Linked DNA regions of Youhaiella tibetensis. Each later gene encodes a partner of the first gene's protein in a complex. Links are inferred from orthologs where the notes say so. Each region holds a gene or a part of one and is shown on either strand. Other genes may lie near its edges.

What was found.
Region 2: the proteins of rpsG (region 1) and tig are in contact, whole or in part, in a crystal structure (PDB 3GTY), measured with the Thermotoga maritima proteins. The link is inferred for Youhaiella tibetensis from one-to-one orthologs. Residues at the interface, in WP_004081843.1 of Thermotoga maritima: Lys34, Lys52, Lys55, Glu59, Arg62, Gln63, Glu66, Asn67, Lys69, Val71, Arg95, Ala109, Lys110, Lys111, Gly112, Arg113, Pro114, Glu117, Glu121, Ile124, Ala125, Tyr127, Asn128, Asn129, Thr130, Gly131, Lys135, Asp139, Arg142, Met143; in WP_004081061.1 of Thermotoga maritima: Glu122, Val124, Val129, Leu130, Tyr133, Glu188, Gly259, Ile262, Tyr263, Glu266, Ser270, Glu273, Gln274, Glu277, Arg308, Gln311, Ile312, Ser315, Tyr316, Glu325, Arg329, Arg336, Leu363, Phe366, Trp367, Arg373, Leu377, Arg381, Leu384, Glu387.

What each region holds. Positions count from the first base shown.
Region 1 is NZ_CP041690.1:2,738,228-2,753,658, forward strand. Bases 11,871-14,765 are described here. They hold rpsG (30S ribosomal protein S7), read right to left. Parts: upstream 13,606-14,765; coding sequence 13,135-13,605; downstream 11,871-13,134. Other genes in these bases: fusA (elongation factor G), read right to left, coding at 11,871-13,122; rpsL (30S ribosomal protein S12), read right to left, coding at 13,618-13,989; FNA67_RS13370 (YbjN domain-containing protein), read left to right, coding at 14,458-14,765. Also shown: preprotein translocase subunit SecY, read right to left, coding at 1-230; rplO (50S ribosomal protein L15), read right to left, coding at 261-746; rpmD (50S ribosomal protein L30), read right to left, coding at 836-1,024; rpsE (30S ribosomal protein S5), read right to left, coding at 1,057-1,587; rplR (50S ribosomal protein L18), read right to left, coding at 1,621-1,983; rplF (50S ribosomal protein L6), read right to left, coding at 1,996-2,529; rpsH (30S ribosomal protein S8), read right to left, coding at 2,567-2,965; rpsN (30S ribosomal protein S14), read right to left, coding at 2,979-3,284; rplE (50S ribosomal protein L5), read right to left, coding at 3,308-3,862; rplX (50S ribosomal protein L24), read right to left, coding at 3,855-4,166; rplN (50S ribosomal protein L14), read right to left, coding at 4,166-4,534; rpsQ (30S ribosomal protein S17), read right to left, coding at 4,598-4,831; rpmC (50S ribosomal protein L29), read right to left, coding at 4,844-5,038; rplP (50S ribosomal protein L16), read right to left, coding at 5,048-5,461; rpsC (30S ribosomal protein S3), read right to left, coding at 5,477-6,187; rplV (50S ribosomal protein L22), read right to left, coding at 6,187-6,567; and 10 more genes.
Region 2 is NZ_CP041690.1:2,311,179-2,327,000, reverse strand. The notes cover bases 1-2,845. They hold tig (trigger factor), read left to right. Parts: upstream 1-654; coding sequence 655-2,037; downstream 2,038-2,845. Other genes in these bases: FNA67_RS11285 (NAD(P)H-hydrate epimerase), read left to right, coding at 2,151-2,845; FNA67_RS11300 (P-II family nitrogen regulator), read right to left, coding at 1-99. Outside these bases: more of FNA67_RS11285, read left to right, coding at 2,846-3,635; FNA67_RS11280 (SMR family transporter), read right to left, coding at 3,632-3,964; FNA67_RS11275 (P-loop NTPase family protein), read left to right, coding at 4,052-4,546; FNA67_RS11270 (cytochrome P450), read right to left, coding at 4,550-5,791; FNA67_RS11265 (hypothetical protein), read left to right, coding at 5,911-6,141; FNA67_RS11260 (ATP-dependent Clp protease proteolytic subunit), read left to right, coding at 6,331-6,957; ATP-dependent Clp protease ATP-binding subunit ClpX, read left to right, coding at 7,129-8,406; FNA67_RS11250 (small ribosomal subunit Rsm22 family protein), read left to right, coding at 8,482-9,444; FNA67_RS11245 (citrate synthase/methylcitrate synthase), read right to left, coding at 9,441-10,511; FNA67_RS11240 (citrate synthase), read left to right, coding at 10,600-11,721; lon (endopeptidase La), read left to right, coding at 11,923-14,355; tet (Tet(A)/Tet(B)/Tet(C) family tetracycline efflux MFS transporter), read left to right, coding at 14,724-15,822. UniProt on the Bacillus subtilis protein: Involved in protein export. Acts as a chaperone by maintaining the newly synthesized protein in an open conformation. Functions as a peptidyl-prolyl cis-trans isomerase.

The DNA.
Region 1 (15,431 bases):
TGCACAGCACCACCGGCGAAAAGATCGAGCATGCCGAAAATGCCCTGCTGAGAGCTCTGGAAGCTCTGAGCAAAGGCGGACGGATCGATACCGGGAACCGGAATATAGGTGCCCAGACGATAGACGAGCAGCGCGCCCAGTGTGAACCAGATGCGCTGCTGAAGGGCCTTCGCCTTGGCGAAGGTCGCGAAATTGAGATTTTTAGCCAGTTGCTCGGCTGCGGACGCCATAATCGCTCCCCAAACTAAGGGCCGGAGCCCTTAGGCTTCAGCCGTCGCTTTTGCCTCAGGGATATCGACCTTGCCACCCGCAGCTTCAATAGCGGCGACAGCGCCGGCCGAAGCGTGAGCAACCTTGAAGGTAACCTTCTTGGCGGTGAATTCACCCGAAGCGACCAGGCGCACGCCGTCCTTGGCGCGACGCACGACGCCGGCGGCCACCAGGGCTGCTTCGTCGATCACGTTCTTGGCGTCGAGCTTGCCGGCATCGATCGCCACCTGGATGCGGTCCAGACGCACGACGTTCCACTTCTTGGGATTGTGCGAATTGAAACCACGCTTGGGCATACGCATGTGAAGGGGCATCTGGCCGCCTTCGAAACCATTGATGGCAACGCCCGAACGCGCGGTCTGGCCCTTGCCGCCACGACCACCGGTCTTGCCCTTGCCCGATCCGATACCGCGTCCAATACGGACACGGGTCTTGGAGGAACCCTCGTTGTCGCGGAGTTCGTTCAAACGCGCCATTTGCGTCACCTGTTCCTGAGAGCGCGTTCTACGAGGAACGTGCTGCAATCAAATAGTGGTCGGACCGGCCGAAGCCGGTCCGCTTTATCTTACTTACCGTCGACCACGCGGACGAGGTGCGGGAGCTTGGCGATCATGCCACGAACTTCCGGCGTGTCCTTGAGCGTGGACTGCTTGCGGATCTTGTTCAGCCCGAGACCGATCAGGGTCGCGCGCTGGGTCTTCTCGCGGCGGATCGGGCTACCGATCTGCTCAATGGTCACAGTCTTGTCGGCCATGTCTCTTCTCCGTTCCGAGCGCTGCGCTCAGATCAAGCTTCGGCAGCAGTCTCGCCACGGCGAGCCTGCAGTTCCGAAACCTTCAGGCCACGGCGAGCCGCAACCGAACGCGGGCTGTCAACGCGCTTGAGCGCATCGAACGTGGCCCGAACCATGTTGTAGGGGTTCGCGGTGCCCTGGGACTTGGCGACGATGTCGTTGATCCCGAGGGTCTCGAACACGGCGCGCATCGGACCGCCGGCGATGATGCCGGTACCCGGAACGGCGGCGCGCAGGATCACCTTCCCTGCCCCGTGACGGCCGACCACATCGTGGTGCAGCGTACGGGCATCGCGCAGCGGCACGCGGATGAGCTGGCGCTTGGCCTGCTCGGTCGCCTTGCGGATCGCCTCGGGAACTTCACGGGCTTTGCCGTGACCGAAACCGACGCGGCCCTTCTGGTCGCCCACAACCACGAGAGCGGCGAAACCAAAGCGCCGACCGCCCTTCACCACCTTGGCCACACGGTTGATGTGGACGAGGCGGTCGATGAATTCGCTTTCGCGCTCTTGAACGTCTTTCATAGCTTATCCAGCTCTTCTATTTCGTCGCCAGGGTCAGAACTGCAGGCCGCCCTCACGGGCAGCGTCTGCAAGGGCCTTGACCCGGCCGTGATAAAGGTAAGCGCCGCGGTCGAACACGACCTCGGAAACACCGGCCTTGGTGCCGCGCTCGGCGATCAGCTTGCCAATGGTGGCAGCTGCTTCAGCGGTGGCGCCATTCTTGACCGAAGCCTTGACGTCCTTGTCGATCGTCGAGGCTGCAGCCAGCGTACGGCCGGTGGCGTCGTCGATGATCTGCGCGTAGATATTCTTGTCCGAACGGAAAACCGACAGACGCGGGCGACCGAAGGCGCGAGCCTTGAGTGCGCGGCGAACGCGGGCCTTGCGGCGATCCGCTCCTTTTGCAGTGATAGCCATTGCCGGCGCTCCTTACTTCTTCTTGCCTTCTTTCTTGGCCACGAATTCGCCCGCATAGCGGACGCCCTTGCCCTTGTAGGGCTCGGGCTTACGGAAGCCTCGAATGTTGGCCGCAACCTGGCCAACCTGCTGCTTGTCGATGCCCGTCACGACGATTTCCGTCGGAGCCGGCACGGCCAGCGTGATTCCCTGGGGAGCCTCATAAACCACTTCGTGGGAGAAGCCGAGGGAAAGCTTGACGTCCTTGCCCTGCATGGCGGCACGATAACCGACGCCCTGGATCTGCAGCTTCTTCTCGAAGCCGTCCTTGACGCCCGTCACGATGTTCTGGAGCAGCGCGCGGGTGGTACCCCAGGCAGCGCGGGCTTCACGGGTATCGTTGGCCGGCGAGACCACCAGACCTTCTTCGCCCTGTTCGACGTTCACGATATCCATGAGCTCGAGGCTCAATTCGCCCTTGGGGCCCTTGGCGGTAACCGTGCGACCATTGATGGTCACGGTCACACCGCTCACTGCTGCGACAGGCTTTTTGCCAGTACGGGACATTTCTTCAAACCTTTATGAGTAATCGTCTTACCGCGCCTTAGAAGACGCGGCAGAGTACCTCGCCACCAACGTTCTGTGCCTTCGCCTCGTGGTCGGCCATCACGCCCTTGGGGGTCGACAGGATCGACACGCCAAGACCATTGGCAACCTGAGGGATATTCTTGACCGACGCATAGACGCGACGGCCCGGACGGGACACCCGCTCGATAGTGCGGATGACCGGCACGCTGTCCGAATACTTCAGCTCGATTTCGTATTCCGAAATGCCGTTCGCAAACTTGATCTCGTGATAGCCACGGATGAAGCCTTCGGTCTGCAGCACGTCCAGGACGCGGGCACGCAGGGTCGAAGCCGGCGTGTTCACGCTGTCCTTGCGGCGCAGCTGGGCATTACGAATACGGGTGAGCATATCCCCGATCGGATCGGAAAGGGCCATTCTTATTCTCTCCTTACCAGCTCGACTTGACCAGGCCCGGGATCTGACCCAGGTTGCCAAGTTCGCGCAGGGCAATACGGCTCAGCTTGAGCTTACGGTAGTAAGCGCGCGGGCGCCCCGAAACTTCACACCGGTTACGCACGCGACCCGGAGCCGAATTGCGCGGAAGTTCAGCCAGCTTGAGCTGAGCCTTGAAGCGCTCTTCCGGGGTTGCGGACTTGTCCATGCCGATGGCCTTCAGCGCGGCGCGCTTGCCGGCATAGCTCTTGGCCAGCTTGGCCCGGCGCTTGTTCTTTTCGATGGCGCTCGTCTTTGCCATATCGTCCTCTTTCTCGCGTACCGTTACTGACGGAACGGGAAGTTGAATGCCTTCAGAAGCGCGCGGGCTTCGTCGTCGCTCTTCGCCGTGGTGCAAACCACGATGTCCATACCCCACACCTGGTCGATCTTGTCGTAGGCGATTTCGGGGAAAATGATGTGTTCCTTGATGCCCATAGCGTAATTGCCACGGCCGTCAAAGGAATTCGGGTTCAGACCGCGGAAGTCGCGGACGCGCGGCAGGGCGATGTTCACCAGGCGGTCCAGGAATTCGTACATGCGCTGACGGCGAAGGGTGACCTTCACGCCCAGGGGCATGTTCTCGCGAACCTTGAAGCCGGCGATCGACTTGCGAGCGTGGGTGATGACCGGCTTCTGACCGGAGATCAGCTCGAGGTCGGACGCGGCGGCCTTGACCTTCTTGGTGTCGTTGACGGCTTCGCCAACGCCCATGTTCAGCACGATCTTCTCGAGCTTGGGGATCTGCATCGGGTTCTTGTACCCGAATTCCTTCACCAGGCCGGCGCGGATCGCCTCGTCATACTGCGTCCGCAGACGCGGAATGTAGGTCTCAGCCATCGATCACATCTCCGGTGCTCTTGGCGATGCGCTTCTTGGCGCCATCTTTGATCTGGAAACCGACGCGAGTCGGCTTGCCGTCCTTGTCGGCAACGGCAATGTTAGACAGGTGGATCGGGGCTTCCTTGGTGTAGATGCCCGCATCCTGGGACGCCGTCTGCTTGGTGTGGCGGCGCACCAGATTGATGCCCTGCACGACCGCGCGGGTCTCATCGGGGATAACCTGCAGGACCTTGCCGGTCTTGCCCTTGTCCTTGCCGGTCAATACGACGACGTTGTCGCCTTTTTTGATCTTGGCGGCCATTACAGCACCTCTGGAGCCAGCGAAATGATCTTCATGTGGTTCTTGGCGCGAAGCTCGCGCGGAACCGGCCCGAAGATACGAGTGCCGATCGGCTCTTTCTGATTGTTGATCAGCACGGCCGCGTTCTTGTCGAAGCGGATAACCGTACCGTCGGGACGACGGATGTCCTTGGCCGTGCGAACCACGACCGCCTTCATCACCTGGCCCTTTTTGACGCGGCCGCGCGGGATCGCATCCTTGACCGACACAACGATGATGTCGCCAACCGACGCGTACTTGCGATGCGAGCCGCCCAGCACCTTGATGCACATGACACGACGCGCGCCGGAATTATCCGCGACGTCGAGATTTGACTGCATCTGAATCATGACTGGATGCCTTCTTGTTACACGGCCCGCCCAACCGGCTCGCCGCCCTTAAACCCTAAATTCTTACGAACCCTGAACGAGCGTCCAACGCTTGTTCTTGGAGATCGGTGCGCATTCCTCGATCCACACGGTATCCCCGACCTTGGCGACATTCGCCTCGTCGTGAGCGTGGTACTTCTTGGACCGGCGCACGGTCTTCTTCATCACCGGGTGCGTGAAGCGGCGTTCGACGCGCACCACCACGGTCTTGTCGTTCGTGTCGGAGACCACCGTCCCCTGCAAAACGCGTTTTGGCATTGGGACTGCTCCTTACTTCGCTGCGTTCTTTTCGGCCAGCACGGTCTTGATGCGCGCGATCTCGCGGCGCACTTCCTTGACACGTGCGGGCTTTTCCAGCTGCTGGGTCGCGCGCTGAAAACGCAGATTGAACTGCTCTTTCTTCAGGCTCAGAAGCTGGTCCTTGAGCTCATCGGCCGTCTTGGCCCGAAAATCACTGGCTGCCATCTTCGCCTCTTAATCGTTGATGCGGGTGACAACCCGCGTCGTAACCGGAAGCTTCATGGCGCCGAGACGCAGGGCTTCCTTGGCGACGTCCTCGGGGACGCCGTCGATTTCGAACATGATGCGGCCCGGCTTGACGCGCGCGGCCCAGAATTCCACCGAACCCTTGCCCTTACCCATGCGGACTTCGGTCGGCTTCTTGGAAACCGGCAGGTCCGGGAAGATGCGGATCCACACCCTGCCCTGGCGCTTCATCTCGCGAGTGATCGCGCGGCGGGCCGCCTCGATCTGACGCGCGGTGACGCGCTCCGGCTCGGTCGCCTTCAGGCCGAACTGGCCGAAGTTCAGATCCGAGCCGCCCTTGGCCACGCCGTGGATGCGGCCCTTGTGGGCCTTGCGGAACTTTGTACGTTTTGGTTGCAGCATGGCTCAAATACCTTCTTAGCTGGCTGCCTGGGCCGAGCGACGGTGCGACGGGCCCTCGCCACCTTCGGTGGCACGGCGCTCGTGAGCGGTCGGATCGTGCTCAAGGACTTCGCCCTTGAAGATCCAGACCTTGATGCCGATGATGCCGTAGGTCGTGGAAGCTTCAGCAAAACCATAGTCGATGTCGGCGCGCAGGGTGTGCAGCGGCACGCGGCCTTCGCGGTACCATTCGGTACGGGCGATATCGGCACCACCGAGACGGCCACCGACGTTGACGCGGATACCGCCGGCGCCCATGCGGATGGCGGTCTGCACAGCACGCTTCATCGCACGGCGGAAAGCCACGCGGCGTTCGAGCTGCTGGGCAATGCCCTGAGCCACCAGGTTCGCATCGGTCTCAGGCTTGCGCACTTCGACGATGTTGATGTGCACTTCGCTGTCGGTGAACTTCTTCACCTTGGCGCGGATCTTGTCGATGTCAGCGCCCTTCTTGCCGATCACGATGCCCGGACGGGCAGTGTGGATCGACACGCGGCACTTGCGGTGCGGACGCTCGATGACGATCTTGGAAACGGCAGCCTGCTTGAGGTCGGCCAGGAGAGCCTTGCGGATCTTCAGGTCTTCCTGCAGGAGCGCGCCGTACTCGCCCTTGTTGGCGTACCAGCGAGAATCCCAGGTACGGTTGATCCCGAGACGCAGACCGATCGGATTAATCTTCTGGCCCATTATGCCGCTTCCTCAACTTGCCGCACGACGATCGTCAGGTGCGAGAACGGCTTTTCGATGCGCGAGGAGCGACCACGACCGCGAGCGGTCCAGCGCTTCATCACCAGCGAGTTGCCGACGAAGGCCTCGGCAACGACCAGAGCGTCGGTGTCCAGACCATGATTGTTTTCCGCGTTCGCGATGGCGCTCTCGAGCACCTTCTTGACCTGGCCGGCAATGCGCTTGTGCGAGAACTGCAGCTCGGCAAGAGCCTTCTCGACCTTCTTGCCGCGGATCATCGCGGCAACCAGGTTCAGCTTCTGCGGGCTGATGCGCAGCATCCGCAGAACGGCCTTGGCCTCGTTATCCTTGAGCGCGCGGGGAGTCTTCTGCTTGCCCATGATTACTTCCTCTTGGCCTTCTTGTCGGCCGCGTGCCCGTAATAGGTACGGCTGGGAGCGAACTCACCGAACTTGTGACCAATCATTTCTTCGGTGACCGACACCGGCACATGCTTGTGACCGTTGTGAACACCGAAGGTGATGCCGACGAACTGCGGCAGGATGGTCGAGCGGCGGCTCCAGATCTTGACGACCTCGTTGCGACCCGACTCGCGTGCCTTGTCCGCCTTCTTGAGCAGGTACCCGTCGACGAACGGACCCTTCCAGAGTGAACGTGCCATGACTTACCGGCCCTTCTTGACGTGACGCGAGCGGACGATGAACTTGTCCGTCGCCTTGTTGGTGCGGGTCTTCTTGCCCTTGGTCGGCTTGCCCCACGGCGTAACCGGGTGACGGCCACCGGAGGTGCGGCCTTCACCACCACCATGCGGGTGGTCGACCGGGTTCATGGTAACACCGCGGTTGACCGGCTTGCGACCGAGCCAACGGTTGCGACCGGCCTTGCCGATCGAGGTGTTCGAGTGGTCCTGGTTCGAAACCGCGCCAACGGTGGCGAGGCACGAGCCGTGGACACGGCGCTGTTCACCCGAGTTGAGGCGCAGGATCGCCCAACCGGCGTCACGGCCCACATACTGAGCATAGGCACCTGCCGAACGCGCGATCTGGCCGCCCTTGCGGGGCTTCAGCTCGACGTTGTGCACGATGGTGCCGACCGGCATGCGCTCGAGCGGCATGGCATTGCCCGGCTTCACGTCCACGCTCGAAAGCGAGGACACGATCTTGTCGCCGGCTGCCAGACGCTGGGGAGCGATCACGTAAGCCTGCTCGCCATCGGTGTAGGTCACCAGGGCGATGAAGGCGGTACGGTTCGGATCGTATTCCAGACGCTCGACGGTAGCTTCCATATCGAACTTCACGCGACGGAAGTCGACGATACGGTAGCTGCGCTTGTGACCGCCACCACGATGGAACGCGGTGATCCGGCCAGCGTTGTTACGGCCGCCCTTCTGCGAAAGACCGACGGTCAAACCCTTGACCGGCTTGCCCTTCCAGAGTTCCGAGCGGTCGACAGTGATGAGCTGACGGCGGCCAGGAGAGGTGGGATTATATTGTTTCAGAGCCATTTTTCTCTCTCACCCCTTACAGGCCGGTCGAAATGTCGATCGACTGCCCATCAGCGAGGGTCACCACAGCCTTCTTGACGTCGTTGCGGACGCCGAGCTGGTTGCGGAAACGCTTCACCTTGCCCTTGCGGACGAAGGTGTTGACAGCCTTGACCTTGACCGAGAACAGCGCCTCGACGGCAGCCTTGATCTCGGGCTTGCTCGCATCGACCGCAACGTCGAACACAACCTGGTTGTGCTCCGACAGGTTCGTCGACTTTTCAGTCACGACCGGGTTGCGGATGATGTCGTAGTGCTTGAACGTGCTCATGCGAACCGTGCCTCCAGCGCTTCGAGCGCTGCCTTGGTCAGAACGAGCTTCTGGCGACGCAGGATATCAACAACGTTGATGCCCTGGACCGGAAGCACGTCGATCTGCGGAATGTTGCGCGCAGCGAGCGCGAAATTCGCATCAACCGTAGCGCCGTCGATGATCAGCGCGCTCGTCCATTCACGGGCGCCGAAAGTCTTGCGAAGATCGGCAGTCTTGGGAGCCTTGGTCGCGACCGTATCCACGATCACCAGCTCGCCGGCCTTCACCTTGGAGGACAGCGCATGCTTGAGAGCAAGAACGCGGACCTTCTTGGGAAGATCGATGGCATGGCTGCGCGGCTCGGGACCGAACGCACGACCACCACCGCGGAACTGCGGGGCAGCCTTGTTGCCGTGACGAGCGCCGCCCGAACCCTTCTGCTTGACCGACTTCTTGCCGGTGTAAGCGATCTCGGAGCGATGCTTGACCTTGTGGGTCCCGGCCATCGCCTTGAGCTGCTGGTAGCGGACCATGCGGTGCAGGATGTCCGTGCGGGGCTCGAGGCCGAACACGTCGTCCTTGAGCGTCACGGAACCTACGTCTTTACCGTCTAGGTTGGTAATCTGGAGTTCCATTATTCATTCTCCCCCGCGACGGCGGCGGCCGGCTTGAACGAGCCAGGCGTAGCAACACCAGTAGGAGCGGGCTTCTTGACGGCGTCGCGGATCTGGATCCAGCCGCCCTTGGCGCCCGGAACCGAACCCTGGACCATGATCAGGCCGCGTTCGACATCGGTCTTGACGACCTTGACGTTCTGCGTGGTGACCCGCTCGGCACCCAGGTGACCGGCCATCTTCTTGTTCTTGAAGACCTTGCCCGGATCCTGGCGCTGACCGGTCGAACCGTGCGAGCGGTGGGACACCGACACACCGTGCGAAGCACGCAGACCACCGAAGTTCCAGCGCTTCATGCCGCCGGCAAAACCCTTACCGATCGAGATGCCCGTGACGTCCACGAGCTGCCCTTCGGCGAAATGGTCGGCCTGCATCGTCGCGCCAACCTCGATGAGGCTGTCAGCGTCGACGCGGAACTCAGCGACGTGGCGCTTGATCTCGACCTTGGCCGCGCCGAACTGACCGCGCTGTGCCTTGGGCGTGTTCTTCGCCTTGGCGGTACCGGCGCCCAACTGCAGCGCGGTATAGCCGTCCTTGTCTTGCGTGCGCTGGCCCACCACCTGGCAGTTCTGCAGCCCGAGCACCGTGACCGGCACGTGGGTGCCGTCCTCGGTGAATATGCGGGTCATGCCCAGCTTCTGTGCGATCAAACCAGAACGCATCGGTTGCTACCTTTTCAATTTAGCGCTGGACCGGGTCATGTTTGTCAGAGGACCCTTTTTCTGGTCAGCGCGGAAACTCCGTCACTCAGAGCTTGATTTCGACGTCGACACCGGCGGCGAGATCGAGCTTCATTAGCGCGTCCACGGTCTGCGGAGTCGGATCCACAATGTCCAGAAGACGCTTGTGGGTACGGATCTCGAACTGTTCGCGGCTCTTCTTGTCGATGTGCGGCGAACGGTTGACGGTGAACTTTTCAATTCGCGTCGGCAGAGGGATCGGGCCGCGAACCTGCGCACCCGTGCGCTTGGCCGTGTTGACGATCTCGCGCGTGGACGTGTCCAGGACACGATGGTCAAAGGCTTTGAGCCGAATGCGAATGTTTTGACCGTTCATCTTGTTTTCCTAGCGAAAAATGGAACGCGGCGCGCAACGCGGCGCGCCGCGATTTACATTTCCGTCCTTACTTCAGGATCTTGGCGACGACGCCGGCGCCGACGGTACGGCCACCTTCACGGATAGCGAAGCGGAGCTTCTCTTCCATGGCGATCGGAACGATCAGCTGGACGTTCATGTTGATGTTGTCGCCAGGCATCACCATTTCGGTGCCTTCCGGCAGGGTCACAACACCAGTCACGTCGGTCGTGCGGAAGTAGAACTGCGGACGGTAGTTGGCAAAGAACGGCGTGTGACGGCCACCCTCTTCCTTGGTCAGGATGTAGGCTTCGGCAACGAAGTCCGTGTGCGGAGTAACCGAACCGGGCTTGCAGAGGACCTGGCCGCGCTCGACCTGAGTACGGTCGATACCACGGATCAGGGCACCGATGTTGTCGCCGGCCTGCCCCGAGTCGAGCAGCTTGCGGAACATTTCAACGCCGGTCACGGTCGTCTTCTGGGTGGCCTTGATGCCGACGATCTCGACTTCTTCACCAACCTTGACGATGCCGCGCTCGACACGGCCGGTCACCACGGTGCCGCGACCCGAGATCGAGAACACGTCTTCGATCGGCATCAGGAACGGCTGGTCAACCGGACGCTCCGGCTGCGGAATGTACGAGTCGACATTGCGCATCAGCTCGAGAACGGCCTCGTGGCCGAGCTTCGGATCGCCGTTGTTCAGGGCTTCGGTGGCCGAACCCTTGATGATCGGAATGTCATCGCCCGGGAATTCGTACGAGGACAGCAGCTCACGGACTTCCAGCTCGACGAGCTCGAGCAGTTCCGGATCGTCGACCATGTCGCACTTGTTCAGGAACACGACCAGAGCCGGCACACCGACCTGACGGGCGAGCAGGATGTGCTCGCGGGTCTGCGGCATCGGGCCGTCGGCAGCCGACACGACCAGGATCGCGCCGTCCATCTGGGCGGCACCGGTGATCATGTTCTTCACATAGTCAGCGTGGCCGGGGCAGTCGACGTGAGCGTAGTGACGGTTCTCGGTCTCGTACTCGACGTGAGCGGTGTTGATGGTGATACCACGAGCGCGCTCTTCGGGAGCAGCGTCGATCTGGTCGTACGCCTTGAAGGTCGCGCCACCGGTCTCAGCGAGAACCTTGGTGATAGCAGCCGTCAGCGACGTCTTGCCATGGTCAACGTGACCGATGGTGCCGATGTTGCAGTGCGGCTTGGTGCGCGAGAATTTTTCCTTCGCCATCGCTTTTCTCCGTAATCCGCCAGCGTTTCATGCCAGCGGGTAAGTTTGATCTCTTTTAAATCAGGCGTACTTGGCCTGGACTTCGGTGGCCACCGCCTGCGGGACCTGCTCGTAGTGGTCGAACACCATCGAGTACTGTGCACGACCCTGGCTCATCGAGCGGAGGGAGTTCACGTAGCCGAACATGTTCGCCAGAGGCACCAGGGCGTCGACGACCTGCACAACGCCACGGCTTTCCGTGCCACGGATCTGACCGCGGCGGGAGTTCAGGTCGCCGATGACGTCGCCCATGTATTCTTCAGGCGTCGTAACTTCAACCTTCATAACCGGCTCGAGGATCTTCGGACCGGCCTTCTGCAGAGCCTCGCGGAAACCAGCGCGGCCAGCGATTTCGAAGGCGAGGACCGAGGAGTCCACGTCGTGGTAGGCGCCGTCCGTCAGGACGAACTTCACGTCCACGATCGGGAAGCCGATCAGCGGGCCAGAGCCCATAACCGATTCCACACCCTTCTGCACGCCCGGGATGTATTCCTTCGGAACGTTACCGCCGACGACTTCCGAAGCGAACTGGAAGCCGGCACCCGGCTCATTGGGTTCGATGCGGAACTTGATGCGGGCGAACTGACCCGAACCACCCGACTGCTTCTTGTGGGTGTAGTCGTGCTCGACCTGGCGGCTGATGGCTTCACGGTAAGCCACCTGCGGCTGACCGATATTGGCCTCGACCTTGAATTCGCGCTTCATGCGGTCGACGATGATGTCCAGGTGAAGTTCACCCATGCCCGAGATGATGGTCTGGCCGGACTCTTCGTCGGTCTTGACGCGGAAGGACGGATCCTCGGCAGCCAGGCGAGCGAGCGCGAGGCCCATCTTTTCCTGGTCGCCCTTGGACTTCGGCTCGACCGAGATGTCGATAACCGGATCCGGGAATTCCATGCGTTCAAGGATAACCGGAGCACTCGGGATCGTCAGCGTGTCGCCCGTGGTGGTGTCCTTCAGACCCACGATGGCCACGATGTCGCCCGCATAGGCTTCGGTGATCTGCTCGCGGCTGTTCGCATGCATCTGGAACATGCGACCGACGCGTTCCTTCTTCTCCTTGACGGTATTCTCAAGGGAAGCACCGGCCTCGAGGTGACCCGAGTAGATGCGGCAGAAGGTCAGCGAACCCATGTGCGGGTCGTTGGCGATCTTGAAGGCCAGCATCGACAGCGGCTCTTCGTCCGAAGCGTGACGCTCGATCTCGGCACCGGTCTTGACGTCGATGCCCTTGATGGCAGGGATGTCGATCGGGGACGGCAGGAAGTCCACGACGGCGTCGAGGAGCGGCTGCACGCCCTTGTTCTTGAACGAGGAACCGCAGAACACGGGGTAGAACTTGGCATCGACCACGCCCTTACGGATCAGACGACGCAGGGTGTCCTTATCCGGGGCATTGCCTTCCAGGTACGCTTCCATGGCCGCATCGTCGATCTCGACGGCGGTCTCGACGAGACGCTCACGGTACTCTTCGGCGCGGGCCTTGAGGTCTTCCGGAATCTCGACGACGTCCCACTGGGCGCCCAGCTCTTCGTTGCGCCACACGAGCGCATTCATCTCAATGAGATCCACGACGCCCTTGAAGTCGCTTTCAGCGCCGATCGGCAGCTGCATGACCAGGGTGGTGATGCCCAGGCGCTTCTTGAGGGTATCGAGGCAGTAGTAGAAGTCGGCGCCGGTCTTATCCATCTTGTTGACGAAGATGAGACGCGGAACGTGGTACTTGTCGGCCTGGCGCCAGACGGTCTCCGTCTGGGGCTCAACGCCTTGGTTACCGTCGAGCAGAGCCACGGCACCGTCGAGAACACGCAGCGAACGCTCGACTTCGATGGTGAAGTCCACGTGGCCGGGGGTGTCGATGATGTTGAAGCGGTGCATCACGCCATCGCGCGACTTCCAGAACGTGGTGGTCGCAGCCGAAGTGATGGTGATGCCGCGTTCCTGCTCCTGCTCCATCCAGTCCATGGTAGCGGCGCCGTCATGGACTTCGCCGATCTTGTGGGACTTGCCGGTGTAGTAGAGGATTCGCTCGGTCGTCGTCGTCTTGCCAGCATCGATGTGAGCCATGATGCCGAAGTTACGGTAGCGATTAATCGGGTATTCGCGTGCCATGATGAGCTCCAACTACCAGCGGTAGTGCGAGAAGGCACGGTTGGCGTCAGCCATACGGTGCGTGTCTTCGCGTTTCTTGACGGCCTGGCCACGGCCATTGAGCGCATCCATCAGCTCGCCCGAGAGGCGCTCACGCATGGTGTGCTCGCCGCGCTTGCGGGCGGATTCGATGAGCCAGCGGATGGCCAGGGCCTGCTGACGATCGGTACGGACTTCAACCGGAACCTGGTAGGTCGCACCACCGACGCGGCGCGAGCGCACTTCCACGGCCGGACGAACGTTGTCCAGGGCAGTGTGGAAGACGGTGATCGGATCCTGCTTGGTCTTGGCCTGCACGATGTCGAAAGCGCCGTAGACGATGCCTTCAGCAGCCGACTTCTTGCCGTCCAGCATAAGGGAATTCATGAACTTGGTAACGACGATGTCACCGAACTTTGCGTCCGGGTGAACTTCGCGTTTCTCTGCGCGGTGGCGACGGGACATTAATAGAACTCCTTACTTCGGACGCTTCGCGCCGTACTTCGAGCGACGCTGCTTGCGGTCCTTGACGCTCTGAGTGTCCAGAACGCCGCGCAGAACGTGGTAGCGAACGCCGGGAAGGTCGCGCACGCGGCCGCCACGGATCAGGACCACGGAGTGCTCCTGAAGGTTGTGGCCTTCACCCGGGATATAGGAAATCACTTCGCGGGAAGTGGTCAGACGGACTTTGGCCACCTTGCGGAGGGCCGAGTTCGGCTTCTTGGGGGTCGTCGTGTACACACGGCTGCAAACGCCACGCTTCTGCGGGTTCGCTTCCATCGCCGGGACTTTGTTCCGCTTCGGCTTGGCCTGCCGGGGCTTGCGGATCAACTGATTAATGGTCGGCATTGCGCTCTTTCCATCCGTCCGAATTCAAAATGGTTCAGGCGTAGCAAACCAAAAGGCGCCCGCTCGAACCTCATTGAGGATCGGCGGCGCCGGGATGCAGCGGACCACTTCCATTTGGAAGCGTTCATGCGCACAAGAATGTCTACGTCTGTTACCAAAACTAGTGTGTTTGAGTTTCTTGGATGCCCGCGTCAGGCGGCAGATACCCGGTTGAAACTCACGACCGACCGTTAAGGTGGGCTGCGTATACCGCCCGAGTCCCCGCCCGTCAAGGGCAAGGTCCTAAAAAAGGGTGTCACATGGCCCGCATGCGCGGGGGTTATGGGACATTGCCCCCTCCTCCGGGAAGCCGGATCGGAATTGCTCCACGAACAGCCGGGCGGAAGGCCTCGTATATAGGTGTATTTTTCGTTATCAGAAGAGCGGGGCACGACAATTATGGTCCATGGGGGACCTGAGGAGACTACGATGACTTTCAAGGCTTTGATTCTCGGCGCCGCGATCGCGCTGGGAGCGACGGGCTCAGCCTTCGCCGCCGGATCCGACCTGGTCGACGGCAACGACGTCGATACGATTCTCGAGCTGGCCCGCGGCTATGGCAGCGCCAGCCTGGAGAAGCAGGACAATGGCGATCCCAAGATCAAGGGCGATATCGACGGCATCACCTATGCCATCTACTTCATGAACTGCACCAAGGGTAAGAACTGCGAGGACCTGAACTTCTATTCGGGTTTCCTTGACCTCAAGCCCGACATGGACGTCATCAACGCCTGGAATCGCGACAAGCGCTTCGGCAAGGCCTATCTCGACAGCGACGGCGATGCGGTGGTCGAGATGGACCTCAACCTCGAGCACGGTATCTCGACCGACAACCTGGACGCCGACATCTCGGTCTGGAGCCTGGTCGTGGGTCAGTATGCCGAGCACGTCGGCTACAAGAAGTAACCGGCGATTCCCGGTTCGAGAGTTTGGAAGGGCGGCCTGGCCGCCCTTTTTTCTGCCTAGCTCACCACCGCGATGATGAACCCGTCATAACCCTTGCTCCCCACGGTCTGCATCGCCGTGGCCGAGATGCGCGGGTTCGAGCCCAGGATTTCGAAGGCCGCGCGGGCCCCGCCCACATTGGCATCTCCAGTGTCGCCCCGGGTCACCGCCCCGTTGCGGATGACGTTGTCACAGATGATGACCGTCCCTGGCCGCGCGAGCTTGAGCGCCCAATCGAGATAGCCCGGATTGTTCGGCTTGTCGGCATCGATGAAGATGAGGTCGAACGGCCCTGCCCCTTCGGCGGCCAGGTGCGGCAGTGTTTCGAGCGCCGCGCCCGTGCGCACCTCGATCATCGAGCCGAGCCCTGCCCTTTCGATATTGGCGCGCGCCACCTGCGCATGGTGCGGATTGAACTCGAGGCTCACCACCCGCCCGTCCACGGGCAGTGCCCGCGC
Region 2 (15,822 bases), 430 kb from region 1 along the record:
GGCCTCGGTCACGGTGATGCCTTGCAGGCCAACTTCCTGCAGCGCCTCTTTGACTTCGTCGAGCTTGAACGGCTTAACGATCGCCTCGATTTTCTTCATTGCGCGCCTCCACGAGGACGGTTCGGCGGAGACTTGGCGTCTCCTGTCGAACTTGTCGTCCGGTCTTGCAAACAAGGAACGCCAGTCAGCGTTCCGGGCCCCCCGGTCGGGTGCCGCTTAACCGTATGCAGGGGGCGTGCCAGTTGTGCCAGTGCCTCGCAAAACATGAGGTTTACAAGACCTTGCGAGGGATCGCACAACTACAACACGAGCGAAGAAAATCGCCGTATGACTATTTTTTGTGCATTGTGCGCGTGAAACGTGCGGATTGCGTTCCGCCTGGGGCGGCGTTTGCGCCTAAATTAGGCGGAGTTCGCAACGAGCCTGTGCAAACCCAATGGAATGAGGCTTTGACTGACACCCTAACATAGGGTAGAGCCTGCGCCCAAACCGGGCCAAGGGCACCGTGTTTGCGGGTGTGGCGGAATTGGTAGACGCACTGGATTTAGGTTCCAGCGCCGCGAGGCGTGGAGGTTCGAGTCCTCTCACCCGCACCACTCACACTCCGAGAACCCCCTCGGCCGCTAGAGATCAATGAATACGGGATTGAACCGAATGCAGGTCACAGAAACCCTCAACGAAGGCCTCAAGCGCAAGCTGGCCGTTGTGATTCCGGCCAAGGACCTGGCGTCCCGGCTCGACGCAAAGCTCGAGGACCTCAAGGGCAAGGCAGTGATCAAGGGCTTCCGCCCGGGCAAGGTGCCGGTTTCGCACATCAAGAAGGTCTATGGCCGTTCCGCCATGTCCGAAGTGCTCGAAGAGGCCATCAACGCCGGCGTCTCCGAGACGCTCGATCAGCGCTCCGAGCGCGCCGCCACCCAGCCCAAGGTCGACCTTCCGGAAGACCAGGCCGAGCTGAACCGCATCCTGGACGGCGGCGCCGACCTGGCGTTCGACGTCAGCTACGAAGTGCTGCCCCCGGTCAAGCTGATGGACTTCAAGGGCATCAAGGTCGAAAAGCCGGTTGTCGAAGTCAGCGATGCCGAGGTCGACAAGGAACTCAATCGCTTCTTCGCCCAGAACAAGGGCTTTGAGGACAAGGGCGAGAACGGCGTCGTCGAGACGGGCGACCACCTCGGTCTCTCGTTCGTGGGCACCATCGACGGTACGCCGTTTGACGGCGGCACCTCCGACCATGCTCACCTGACCGTCGGTTCGGGCGAGTTCATCCCCGGCTTCGAAGATCAGCTGATCGGCATGAAGAAGGGCGAAACCAAGGACGTGAAGGTGACTTTCCCGGCCGACTACGGCCAGAAGTCGCTTGCCGGCAAGGATGCCGTGTTCGCCACTACGATCCTGCACGTGGATGGTCCGCGCGAGGGTGAGCTGGACGACGAGTTCGCCAAGAAGCTCGGCCTCGAGAACGTTGCGGCCCTGCGCGAAGCGATCAAGTCGCAGATGGATGCGGCCAACGCCTCCATGGCTCGCCAGCACGTCAAGCGCCAGATCCTGGACGCGCTCGATGAGGGCCACAAGTTCGACGTTCCCGAGCAGCTCGTGGACGCCGAGTTCAACACCATCTGGCAGCGTGTCGTCCATGAGGTCGAACACCACGGCCGTTCCTTCGAAGACGAGGGCACGACCGAGGAAGCCGCCAAGGAACAGTACCGCAAGATCGCCGAGCGCCGCGTGCGCCTGGGCCTGGTCGTTGCCGAGATCGGCAACGAGAACAAGGTCGAGGTCACCGATGACGAGCACCAGCAGGCCCTGATCGCCGAAGTTCGTCGCTTCCCCGGCCAGGAACAGCAGGTTTACGACTACTATCGCAAGAACCCGACCGCGCTGGCTTCGCTGCGCGCTCCGATCTTCGAGAACAAGGTCGTCGATTTCGTCGCCGATCTCGCCGAGCAGACCGAGAAGAAGATGTCGGGCGAAGAGCTCGGCAAGCTGATCCAGGCAGACGACGAGTACGACGTGCCGGAAGAGCATCACCACTAAGATTTCAGTGGTTTGACTTGCAAGGGCCGTCCTTCGGGGCGGCCCTTTTGCTTTTCAAGCTCCCGGCCTTGTGGGACAAGGTGTGGGGGGCAATGCGAGTGGCGGAGCGTGCGATGGGCAACACCAGCGATTCAGTGCTTTTGACTCCATCGGAGATGTCCCAGGCCGACCGACTGACGGCAGAATCGGGGCTGAGCTATGCGCGCCTGATGGAAAACGCGGGCTCGGCGGTGACGCGCACCATTCTCGAACGCTACTACCAGATGCCCGTGCTGGTTCTGTGCGGGCCGGGGAACAATGGCGGCGACGGGTTCGTCGTGGCGCGGCAGCTCAAGGAGAAAGGCTGGCCGGTGCACCTGGTGATGCATGGCGACCGTTCGCGGCTGCGGAGTGAGGCCGCTGCCAATGCCGACGCCTGGACCGGCCGTATCGAGAGTTTTCGCCCTGAACTGGTGCGCGACGCCGACATGGTGATCGACGCGCTGCTGGGAGCGGGACTCGACAGGGACGTCGAGGGCGAGCTCAAGGCCATCATCGAGGCGGTCAATGGCGCCGGCAAGACGGTAATCAGCGTCGATGTGCCGAGCGGCGTCGATGGCGAGAGCGGCGCCGTGCGTGGCGCGGCGATCAATGCGACGCTCACCGTTACGTTCTTCCGCAAGAAGCCCGGGCATCTGCTCCTGCCCGGTCGGGAAAATGCCGGCGAGATTGTCGTCGCCGACATCGGGATCGACGATAGCGTGCTGGCGCCGATTGGGGCACAGGCCTGGGAGAACGGGCCCGAGCACTGGCAGTTGCCGCACCTGGCGCCCGGCGGGCACAAATATACGCGTGGCCATTGCGTGGTGATCTCAGGCGGGCCGTTGCAGACCGGAGCGTCGCGGCTTGCCGCCGAAGCGGCGCTGCGGGCCGGGGCAGGGCTGGTGAGCCTGGCCGGAGCGCGCGACGCGCTTCTGGTCCACGCAAACCACGTCACCTCCATCATGCTCAAGGAAGCACCACAATGGGCCGCGCTCGAGCAGGTGCTGGGCCAGACGAAGGCCAGGTCGGTGGTGATCGGTCCGGCCGCCGGGGTCGGGCAGGTTACGCTCGAGAACGTGGCCACGATCCTCCAGAGCGGCGCAGCGGCGGTTCTCGATGCCGATGCGCTTACCAGCTTCGCTGAAAATCCCGAGCAGTTGTTCCGCCTGATCGCGACCGATCCGGCTCGGCCTGTGGTCATGACCCCGCATACAGGCGAATTCGCCAGGGTGTTCGGTCAGATGACCGGATCGAAGGTCGAGATGGCGCGCGCAGCCGCGGCCCGTTCGGGGGCTGTCGTGATCCTCAAGGGCGCAGATACCGTCATAGCGGCGCCTGACGGGCGAGCCTTCATCAACGCCAACGCGCCAGCGACGCTGGGGACGGCAGGATCAGGCGACGTCTTGGCGGGTATCGTGGCGGGCCTGCTGGCGCAGGGCATGCCCGGGCTGGAGGCGGCGGCCGCCGCCGTGTGGATGCACGGAGACGCGGCCGCGCGGTTCGATGGGCCGGGTCTGATCAGCGAGGACCTGCCGGGACTGATCCCGGCAGTGCTGAATGGATTGCTCCGGGGCTAGTGGCCGACGGACTTGGAGTAGAGGTTCACGACCAATACGCCCGCCACGATGAGAGCGAGGCCCAGGACGGCGGGCAGGTCGAGCTTCTGGCCGAAGATGAACCAGCCGATGGCGGAAATCAGCACGATCCCGACGCCCGACCAGATGGCGTAGGCGATGCCGACGGGCATGGTCTTGAGGGTCACCGAGAGACAGTAGAAGGCGACTGCGTAGCCGACGACGGTAATGAGCGACGGCCCGAGCCTGGTGAAGCTCTCCGAGGCGCGCAGGGCGCTCGTAGCGGTGACTTCAGCGACGATGGCGATGGCGAGGAACAGGTAGCTCTGCATGATGTGGTCTCCCGAGGGAGGCGATCGATATTTGAGAGTTGGGAACTCGTCACGCTCACTTCGGCGTGATCGGGCGAGGAGCAGGCGGTGGGCCAGAGGATACTGATTTTTGGCAATGGCGGCAGCGGCAAGACCTCGCTCGCACGGGCGCTGGGTCAGAAGCTGGGCTTGCCGATCATCCATCTCGATGACCTGCGCTGGGAGCCGGGCCAGTACGGCGTGGCCCGGGACAATCAGGTTGTCGCAAATGAAGTGCGCGAGGCGAGCCTTCGGGACGAGAACTGGATCATGGAGGGGGTTTACGGCTGGCTGGCGGGCGTTGCCATGCCACGGGCGACGCAACTGATCTGGCTCGACCTGCCGGAGGAAGAATGTCTCGCAAACGTGAGGGAGAGGGGTGTTCAGGGCGGAGGAAGCGATGAGGGGTTCGCCGAACTGCTCGTGTGGATCTCGGAGTATCGTCTACGCCGCAACTCTAGTTGCCATGCCGCGCACCTGCAGCTGTTTGAGGACTTTCCCGGCTCCAAAGCGATGCTTGGGAGCCGGGGCGAGATGGCGGCCTTCGTCGCAGATTTCTCGTAGGACCTACCAGGCGACCTGCAATTCCTCCAGGCCGTGGAAGTGGTAGACGTTGTTGTAGCTCGGCTCCTTGGTGAGGCGCAGGCCGGGAAGGCGATCGAAGAGGGTTTTGAGGGAGATCTGCAACTCGATGCGGGCCAGGGGCGCGCCGATGCAGAAGTGGATTCCGGCCCCGAAGCTGACGTTCTGGCCGTCGGTGCGGAAGGGGTCGAAGGTGTTGGCGTTGGCGAAGCGCACAGGGTCGCGGTTGGCGGCGCCGAGCATGAGGCCGATCTGGTCGCCCTTCCTGAGGGAGACACCGTTGTCGAGCTCGATGTCCGAGAGCGCGAAGCGCGTGAACATGTGGAGCGGGGCGTCGAAGCGCAGGCATTCCTCGACCGTGGCGGCGGTCTGCTCGTCGCTGGCGAAGATCGCCTTGCGGTCGATCCCGCTCTCGATGATCGTCTTGACGCTGTTGCCAGTCGTGTGAACCGTGGCCTCGTGGCCGGCATTGAGCAGCAGGATCGCCGTCGAGACGATCTCGTCATCGGTCAGCTTCTGGCCATCCTGCTCGGCCGTGATCATGTGGGTGAGAAGGTCTTCGGTCGGCCGTACGCGACGTTCGGCGATCAGCGTGCGGATATAGGCGATGAAATCGGCAGAGGCCTGGTTTGCATCCCGCTCGGTGTCCTCGGTCACGCCGAACATGTACATGGTCACCATGCGATTGGACCAGGCGACGACTTGCATGGCCATTTCGGTCGGCACGCCGATCATCTCGGAGATGACGATGGCTGGGATCGGTGCCGCATAGGCGTGGATCAGCTCGACCTGCCCGTCCTTTTCGAAGCCATCGATCAGTTCATTGGCGAGGGCGGCGATGCGGGGGCGCAGCTGTTCCACCTGCCGGGAGACGAAGGCGCGATTGACCAGCGTCCGCAGGCGGGTATGGGCTGGCGGCTCAAGGTTGAGGAGCGAGTACTTCTCGGCCAGGTCGAAATCGGCGACGTGCGGTTTGCGTTCGGGCCAGCCCAGTTCCTCGCGGGTTGCCACGTGCAGGATTTCGCGGCCGAAACGCTTGTCGCGCAGGAGCTGGTTCACTTCCTTGAAGCCGGCGAAGCACCAGTGACCATAATTGTCCCAGAAGAAGGTGGGCGAGGTGGCGTGAATGCCGTCATAGAAGGCGTAGGGGTTCTGGTAGAAGACCGGATCGCGGGGATTGGCGGAAGCGCGGCGGGCAGGGGCTATGGCGTCGGTTGAAGAAATCATCGCAGACCGGTGGTTGAAGCAAGCTCGGACACTATATCGCCCTCGGCGCAATGCAACCGAGCCTTGCCCTTGGCGGAAAAGTCGTTAGTGGAAGGCCGGAGCAATTCTGGAGTGCCGCCATGAGCGAACTGACCCTGGCCGAGGCCACGGAGAATATCTACACATCCCTGCGCAATGACAATGCCGAGCTGGACGTTCACGTAGCTGCTCTGAAGGCAGCCATGGCGCGCGAGGGCGTCAAGGAAGCTGTGTTCGAGCCAGGCAAGCTGGCGCAGAACAATCGGCAGGGACGCAAGCTGATGCAGTCCTATTTCCGCAAGAAGGGCGTTACGGTGGTCTTCGCCGAATAGGCGTGCCTCGAACCGCTCCAGGGCAACGCGGAATTAACCGCTGACATGGAACGGCGTGCGCGTTGGGGGCAGCTCTATTGAAGCTCGCCCCAGTCTTGCCTATGTCTCGCTTTACCGCGCATTAAGGCGCCATCCCCTGCAATCAGCCAAATCGCGCTGATTCGTCATCCAGGCACCAGAAGGGCATCCATGAGAGATCCGGTCGACACCTATATGAATACGCTCGTTCCCATGGTGGTCGAGCAGACCAACCGGGGCGAACGCGCCTTCGACATCTATTCGCGGCTCCTCAAGGAACGCATCATCTTCGTGACCGGCGTGGTCGAGGACAACATGGCTTCGCTGATCACGGCGCAGCTTCTGTTCCTCGAGTCGGAAAACCCGAAGAAGGAAATCAACCTCTATATCAACTCGCCCGGCGGCGTGGTGACGGCTGGCCTGTCGATCTATGACACCATGCAGTTCATTCGCCCCCCCGTGGCGACGCTGTGCATGGGGCAGGCGGCCTCGATGGGCTCGCTCCTGCTGCAGGCCGGCGAAGCCGGGATGCGGGCCTCGCTGCCCAATTCCCGTATCATGGTCCACCAGCCTTCGGGCGGGTTCCAGGGTCAGGTGACCGATATCCTGATCCACGCCCGCGAGGTCGAAGGCCTCAAGCGTCGTCTCAATCAAATCTACGAGAAGCACACCGGCCGCACGTATGAAGAGATCGAGAACGCCCTCGAGCGCGATCGTTTCCTGAGCCCCGAAGAAGCCAAGGACTTCGGCCTCATCGACAGCGTGTTCGAGAAGCGCGCAGTGCCGGAAGCGGTCTGAGTTGGCCGTTAACGCCATTTCGCGACATACGTTAACTGTGACAATGGTGTGATTGCGCAGGGCCGGATCGATCTTTAAGGTCGGTCTGGCTTACATTTTGTTTAAGCGCCATGCGCTAGACTAACCCTCTAGCGCGGTTTTTGGGGGCGCTCTGCCCCCGGGAGTGACAGGATGTCCAAAGAGACAACGAACGGCGAATCCTCGAAGAACACGCTGTATTGCTCGTTCTGCGGCAAGTCTCAGCACGAGGTTCGTAAACTGATCGCCGGCCCGACCGTGTTCATCTGTGATGAATGCGTCGAGCTCTGCATGGACATCATCCGGGAAGAGAACAAGACGTCGATGGTCAAGTCGGCGGACGGTGTTCCCACTCCGGCCGAGATCTGCAAGATCCTGGACGATTACGTGATCGGCCAAGCGCGCGCCAAGCGCGTGTTGTCCGTTGCGGTCCACAACCACTACAAGCGCCTGCACCACGCGACCAAGAATCAGGACGTTGAGCTTTCCAAGTCCAACATCCTGCTGATCGGTCCGACCGGTACCGGCAAGACGCTTCTGGCCCAGACGCTGGCGCGCATCCTGGATGTGCCGTTCACGATGGCCGATGCCACCACGCTCACCGAAGCCGGCTATGTCGGCGAGGACGTGGAAAACATCATCCTCAAGCTCTTGCAGGCCGCCGACTACAACGTGGAGAAGGCGCAGCGCGGCATCGTCTATATCGACGAAGTCGACAAGATTTCCCGCAAGTCGGACAATCCCTCGATCACCCGTGACGTTTCGGGCGAGGGCGTGCAGCAGGCACTGCTCAAGATCATGGAAGGTACGGTGGCTTCCGTTCCGCCCCAGGGCGGCCGCAAGCATCCCCAGCAGGAATTCCTGCAAGTGGACACGACCAACATCCTGTTCATCTGCGGCGGCGCGTTTGCCGGCCTCGAGCGCATCATCTCGGCGCGCGGCGAAGGTTCGGGCATCGGCTTCGGCGCGGTGGTGAAGGACCCGCAGGATCGTCGCGTCGGCGACCTTCTCAAGGACGTGGCTCCGGAAGACCTGGTCAAGTTTGGCCTGATCCCGGAATTCATCGGCCGTCTGCCGGTGATCGCGACCCTGGAAGACCTGGACGAACCCGCCCTGATCGAAATCCTGACCGCTCCCAAGAACGCTCTGGTGCGCCAGTACCAGCGCCTGTTCTCGATGGAGGACGTGGAACTGACTTTCCACGAGGACGCGCTCAAGGCGATCGCCAAGCATGCAATCGAGCGCAAGACCGGTGCTCGCGGCCTGCGTTCGATCATGGAAGCGATCCTGCTCGACACGATGTACGACCTCCCGTCTCTCGAAGGCGTCGAGGAAGTCGTGATCAGCGAGGAAGTCGTCAACGGCAAGGACGCTCGTCCGCTCTACATCTATGCGGAGCGCAAGAAGGAAGAGCTTCCCGCCGGCGCCTGAGGCGCGAGACGGGATTGATTTTTGCCGGGGGCAGCCATAGCGCTGCCCCCGGTTTTTTGTTTCGGGGATTCCCAGTTGACTGCAGGTTTGCTTGAAAGGCTCAAGGTTCGGCTGGCCGAACTCGCGACGGGGAAGTCGCGGGCGGGGCTTGCACAGCGCTCTGAAGCCATTTCGGAAAAGTACCGCGAGTTCCGCGCCTCTTCGGGCCATATCGGGGTTTCCGATGATGTCCTGGCTTATGCCATGAGCCGGATGCCCGCGACCTATGCTGCGGTCGAGCGGGTGCTCGACGAGGCCGCGGCCCGTGCAGCCGGCTTTGCGCCACAGACCATGCTCGATGCGGGCGCAGGGCCGGGGACGGCCAGTTGGGCCGCGTTCGAGCGATGGCCGGATCTGGGCTCGACGACCATGATGGATCATGGCGATGCGTTCCTGCGCCTGGCGGCGTCGCTTGCAGAAGGCGCGTTGCCGGCTACGGTTGTGCGCGGAGAGCTGGGCCAGACGGGACTTGGTGACGCCCGGTTCGATCTGGTCGTGGCCAGCTATTCGCTGACCGAACTCGCCGACGGGCGTGTCGTGGCGGCCGCGCTCGACCTCTGGCGCCGTTGCGGGGGCATCCTTGCCATTATCGAGCCCGGCCGGCCCAGGGACTACCAGCGCCTCATGGACGTTCGCCGCGCGCTGCTGGCGGACGGCGCGACCATGGTGGCGCCTTGCCCGCACGCGCACGAGTGTCCGCTGCCCGAGGGGGACTGGTGCCACTTCACCGTGCGCCTCGAGCGCAGCCGCGACCACATGCGGATGAAGGGCGCGACGCTTCCTTATGAGGACGAAAAGTTCAGCTACCTGATAGTGGCCCGGCCCGAAGTCGCGGCGCAGCCCGCGTCGCGGATCATCAAGCCGGTCGAGCGCAACAAGTTTGCTGTGACTCTAGAATTGTGCACCCCGGAAGGGTTGCGTCGCGAGCAGGTGCTCAAGCGCAACCCAGAGGCCTTCCGTGTGGCACGGAAGGCGGAATGGGGCGAGAGCTGGGGCTAGGCCGCCTGCTGCGGCATGGGGCCGACATAGCGCGACTGGGGCCGGATCAGCCGACCCGTAGTGGCCTGTTCGCGAGCATGGGCGATCCAGCCACCCGTACGACCCATGGTGAAGACGCAGGTGAAGGCCGAGCGCGGGAAGCCGAGGGCTTCGAGCAGAAGCGCGGTATAGAACTCCACATTGGTATCCAGCGGGCGGTCGGGCTTCTTGCGCTTGAGGAGCGCCAGGGCTGCCGTTTCAACGCCCTCCGCCAGCGCGACGCGAGATGCATCCACTTCGCCGGAGGCGGTCAGGGGGCGTAGCGCGCTCTTGAGGGCATCGGCGCGTGGATCGCGCACCCGGTAGATGCGGTGACCGAAGCCCATCAGGCGGTCGCCGCGGGTGAGGGCTGCCTCTATCCAGGGCTCGGCGTTCTCGGCGGTGCCGATTGCATCCAGCATGTCGAGGACCGGTCCGGGGGCGCCGCCATGCAGCGGCCCCTTGAGGGCTCCGAGCGCGCCGAGAACTGCCGACGTCAGGCCGGCGCCGGTCGAGGCGATGACGCGGGCGGTGAAGGTGGAGGCGTTGAGGCCATGGTCCGACACCGTCACCAGATAAGCATCGAGTGCCGCCGCCTGGCGCGGCGAAGGCGTCTCGCCGGTCAGCATCTGGAGGATATCGGCCGCGTGACCCAGGCCGGTCTGCGGGGGCAGGGGCCTGGCGCCGGCCTGAAGACGCAGGATGGCCGGGGTAAACACCGCCGGCGCTGCAACGAGCTGCAACGCGGTGCCCAGGTCGTCGCCGTCCGGGATCAACGCGGTCAGCGCCCGGATGGCGTCGACGGGGCTGAGCGAGGAATCGGCTGCCCCCACGTGCCGGAACACTTCTTTTCTTGCCTGGGCGAGCGCGCCGGGCAGATCGGACGGCAGGTCGAAGAAGCCGGACCAGAGCAGGGCGAGGGCATCTTCGTAGCGGGAGCCGACCAGGTCATCGAGCGAAACGCCTCGAATGATCAGGCGACCGGCCTGGCCGTCAACATCTGACAGGACGGTTTCAGCGGCAACGACATCTTCCAATCCACTTTTCATCGGACTTCTCCTTGCTTTTGGAGAGAAAGTAGGTCCGTAATGGTTGACGTCAATCTTGATCGAAAGGATCAATATGTTGTCCGACTGGATGACCTCCAGCGAGGCTTTGGCGGTGCTGGGGACGCAACCGCAGACGCTCTACGCAAATGTGAGCCGCGGGCGCATCCGGTCCAAGAAGGATCCCGCCGATTCCCGGCGCAGCCTCTATTCGGGAGAGGATGTTCGGCGCCTGGCGGGGCGCGGGACCGGTCGGCGCAAGGCGGAAACGGTGGCGAGCGAAGCCATCCGCTGGGGCGATCCCATTCTGCCGTCGGCCATCTCCACGGTGGCGGATGGCCGGCTCTATTATCGAGGCCGGGACGTAGTGCAACTGGCCGGACGTGCGACCCTCGAGGATGTCGCCGCTCTGCTGTGGCAGGGGCGCGCGGTCAAGCTGGCCAATGGCGAGCCGGGGAGCGGGGAGCCGCTCGAGGCGGCGTTCCTCTTGCTGGCCGGCCGCGCCGCCCATGACATGCCTTCGCTCGGGCGTTCGACGGCCGTCCTCAAGCGTGAGGCGGAGAGCGTACTTGGAACGCTGGTCGGCGCCATCACCGGCGGGCGGACCGGGGCCATCCATGAGCGTGCCGCAACTGCCTGGGGGAAGCCGGAGGCAACGGATGCGATCCGCAAGGCTCTCGTGTTGCTAGCAGACCACGAGCTCAACGCCTCCGCATTCGCAGCACGCGTGACGGCGTCAACCGGCGCGGCGCTCTCGGCGGCGGCGCTTTCCGGGCTTTGTACACTCACGGGGCCACTTCATGGCGGCGCGGCGGCGGGCGTTTCGGCCCTGGTGGGCGCGGTCGAGAGGGACGGAGCGGAGCGTGCGGTGCGCGACTGGCTGGCGCAGGCCAGACCCCTGCCGACGTTCGGCCATCGGCTCTACCCGCAAGGGGATATCAGGGCCCAGGTGCTGCTGGAGGCGTTGCCGGTGCCGCCGGCGTTTTCGGCGCTCAGCGCCGTCGCCGAGCGTGTCGTCGGCGAGCGGCCGAACGTGGACTTTGCCCTGGCGGCGATGACGGCCGCCTATGGGCTGCCCGGTGACGCGCCTCTCCAGCTTTTCGCCATGGCGCGCTGCGTGGGCTGGTTGGCTCATGCACTGGAGCAGGTCGAGGGTGGTGAACTCATCCGACCCCGCGCGCATTATGTCGGGGAGGCGATGGAACAGCGCTGAAAGGGTGTCGAAACGGGTCGATCAATTCCGAAAGGCTGTTAATCACGATCTTTCCCGCGACGTTGACTTGTGTCCTGTTCGGATCACCCTATTTAAGGTAGCAGAATCAGCCGAACGGCTCACTTGGAGCGTTTGCCTGGTTGCTACGGGCGCGCTAATCAGAATCTCCTCCCTTTCAGCACGCCCCGGAAAGGATAAAACATGACGGATGTCACTTCAGGCGCCGAGTTCAGCCGCGACCGGGTCTATCCCGTGCTGCCCCTGCGCGACATCGTTGTATTCCCTGGCATGATCGTTCCGCTTTTCGTGGGCCGCGAGAAATCGGTGAAGGCCCTCGAAGAGGTGATGCGCGACGACAAGCATATTCTTGTCGTGACGCAGAAGAATGCCCAGGACGACGATCCGTCGCCGGATCAGATCTATTCGACCGGCACCATCGCCTCCGTGCTGCAGCTGCTCAAGCTGCCGGACGGGACGGTCAAGGTGCTCGTGGAGGGTCTGAACCGCGCCACGATCGACCGCTACCTGCAGACGGTCGACTATTTTGAAGCCGAAGCCACCGTGCTGGCCGAACCCGAGACCGACCCGGTCGAGGTAGAAGCCCTGGCTCGCTCGGCGCAGACGGAGTTCGAGAACTACGTCAAGCTCAACAAGAAGATCTCGGCCGAAGTGGTCACTGCCGTCGGGCAGATCGAGAACCACTCCAAGCTGGCAGATACCATTGCCTCGCACCTGGTGATCAAGATCGCCGAGAAGGAAGACCTTCTCGCGACGGTCTCGGTTGCCGAACGGCTCCAGAAGATCCTGGGGCTGATGGAAGGCGAGATCGGTGTCCTGCAGGTCGAAAAGCGCATCCGCTCGCGCGTCAAGCGCCAGATGGAGAAGACCCAGCGCGAGTACTACCTCAACGAGCAGATGAAGGCGATCCAGCGTGAGCTGGGTGACGGCGAAGAAGGCTCGAACGAGGTTACCGAGCTCGAAGAGCGCATCAAGAAGACCAAGCTTTCCAAGGAAGCCCGCGACAAGGCCAATGCCGAGGTCAAGAAGCTCAAGCAGATGAGCCCGATGTCGGCCGAAGCCACGGTCGTGCGGAACTACCTCGACTGGATGCTCAGCCTCCCGTGGGGCAAGAAATCCAAGGTCAAGCGCGACCTGCACCTGGCCGAAGAAGTGCTTGATGCCGATCACTATGGCCTCGAGAAGGTCAAGGAACGCATCCTCGAGTACCTGGCGGTGCAGAGCCGCACGGGCAAGCTCAAGGGGCCGATCCTGTGCCTCGTGGGTCCTCCGGGCGTCGGCAAGACGTCGCTGGGGAAGTCGATCGCCAAGGCGACCGGCCGCGAATTCGTGCGCATGTCGCTCGGCGGCGTGCGGGACGAGGCCGAGATCCGTGGTCACCGGCGCACCTATATCGGCTCCATGCCGGGCAAGGTGATCCAGTCGCTGCGCAAGGCCGGCAAGTCCAACCCGCTCTTCCTGCTCGATGAAATCGACAAGATGGGCCAGGACTTCCGGGGCGATCCGTCCTCGGCGCTGCTCGAAGTGCTCGATCCGGAACAGAACGCGACGTTCAACGACCACTACCTGGAGGTCGACTACGACCTTTCGGACGTGATGTTCGTGACGACGTCGAACACGCTCAACATTCCGGGTCCGCTGATGGACCGCATGGAGATCATTCGTCTGTCCGGCTACACGGAAGAGGAAAAGAAGGAAATCGCCCTTCAGCACCTCATTCCCGAGACGCTGGCGGAGAACGGGCTGCGCCCCGAGGAGTTCGAGCTCCCCGATGCCCAGCTGACGGCGCTGATCCAGAAGTACACCCGGGAAGCCGGTGTGCGTACGCTCAAGCGCGAAATCTCCAAGCTGATGCGCAAGGCCGTTCGCGACATCCTCTCGGGCAAGTCCAAGAAGATCGTGATCGACGACGAGCTGCTCGAAAAGTATCTCGGGCCGCAGATCTTCCGTCACGGCGAGATCGAGGCGGAGCCGGCAGTGGGTCTGGTTACGGGGTTGGCATGGACTCCGGTGGGCGGCGAGCTGCTGACCATCGAAGGCGTGATGACCCCGGGCAAGGGCCGCATGACGGTTACGGGCAACCTCAAGGAAGTGATGAAGGAATCCATCACCGCCGCGATGGCCTATGTCCGCTCGCGTTCGATCGACTTCGGCATCAAGCCGCCGCTGTTCGACAGCCGCGATATCCACGTGCACGTGCCGGAAGGCGCTACGCCCAAGGATGGTCCGTCTGCCGGTATCGGCATGGCCACCGCCATCGTCTCGGTGATGACCGGCATTCCGGTGCGCAACGACGTGGCGATGACGGGTGAAATCACCCTGCGTGGTCGCGTCCTGCCGATCGGTGGCCTCAAGGAAAAGCTTCTTGCGGCGCTGCGCGGCGGCATCAAGACGGTGCTGATCCCCGAAGAGAACGTGCGTGACCTCCAGGAAATCCCGGAGATCGTGACCAAGGGGATGGAGATCATCCCGGTGAGCCGCATGGATCAGGTGATCAAGCACGCCCTGGTGCGCGAGCCCGAGCCGATCGAGTGGAACTACGACGAGAAGGTGGAAGCGCCGATCGCCGCAGAGGCCGCCGATGGCAGCGAGGCCGAGGCAGGCCTGCCGCACTGAACTACACACTGCAAGTGAATAGGAGAACGGCGCCTCAGGGCGCCGTTTTTTGTTGAACGGCGCTGCTCGCTACCCCTGGAGTGCCGCGATCTTCGTCTCGGCCCCGTGCATCGGCAAGAAGATCGGAGGGGTTTCCTGGCCTCGATTTCACCCCGGACCTCATACAGGTCGGGAGCAAAGACAAGAGGGGGCCAGCCAGATTTTCTGGCGAAAAGGGGAGTGATTTTGGCGAGCACCTGGGCGAGGTTGGCTGCGTTCGGGCCTGAACATCCATCACATTCGCCGCAGACAGTGTTGCCAAGGACGGTGACCTGCTGCTACCTCAGTGAAGAACAAAGGCGGAACATAATCCGCAAGGCGAGGACATAATGCCTAAGGGACTACTCGTCATTCTCGTGGCCGTTACGCTGGATTCAGTGGGCATCGGCCTGGTTTTTCCCATCCTGCCCGAGCTGCTGCGCGAGGTCGCGCACGAGAGCAACATCGCCGTGCTTTATGGCGGGTTCCTCTCGCTCTATGCACTGATGCAGTTCGTCTTCGCGCCCGTGCTGGGCATGCTCAGCGACCGGTTCGGAAGAAGGCCCGTATTGCTGGTATCGCTGGCAGGAGCTGCCATCGACTACCTGGTCCTGGCCTTCGCGCCGCAGCTCTGGATGCTGGTACTCGGCCGCGCCATCGCCGGCATCACCAGCGCCAATATCGCCGTGGCCACCGCCTACATTGCCGACATTTCGCCCGAGGAGACGCGCGCGCAGCGGTTCGGATACCTCAACGCATGTTTCGGCATCGGCTTCATTCTGGGGCCCGTCATCGGCGGGTTGCTCGGCGAGTACTGGATACGCTCGCCCTTCCTGCTTGCAGCGGTGTTCAACGCCGTCAATTTCGCGCTGGCGCTTTTCATCCTGCCGGAATCGCGTCCGGGCGAGAAAAAACTGTTGGAGTTAAGCGAACTCAACCCGTTCAAGTCCATTCACTGGGCCTTGAGCCTGCGCATGCTGCTGCCGCTGGTCGGGCTGTGGCTGGCGTTCAACTTCCTGGGGCAGGTCTACGGCACCACCTGGGTGCTCTTTGCCGAGGACCGGTTCGATTTCTCGCCGCTGATGGTGGGGCTTTCGCTGGCGAGTTTCGGTCTCTTCCATGCGGCGGCGCAAGCCTTCCTGACCGGGCCGGTCGCGTCGCGCTTTGGCGAGCAGAAGGCGCTGTTGATCGGCATGGCTTTCGAGACCACGGCCTGCGTGGTTCTGGCCTTTGCGACGCATGGCTGGATTCTCTTTGCCCTCGCGCCACTGTTTGCACTGGGTGGGGTTGGCATTCCCGCCCTGCAATCGCTGTTGACCCGTCAGGTAGGCGAGGACAAGCAGGGGCAATTGCAGGGCGTATTGGCCAGCATGGTGAGCATCGCCTCGATCTTCGGGCCGCTGTTCTATTCGGCGATCTATTTTTCGACCCGGGACACATGGTCGGGTA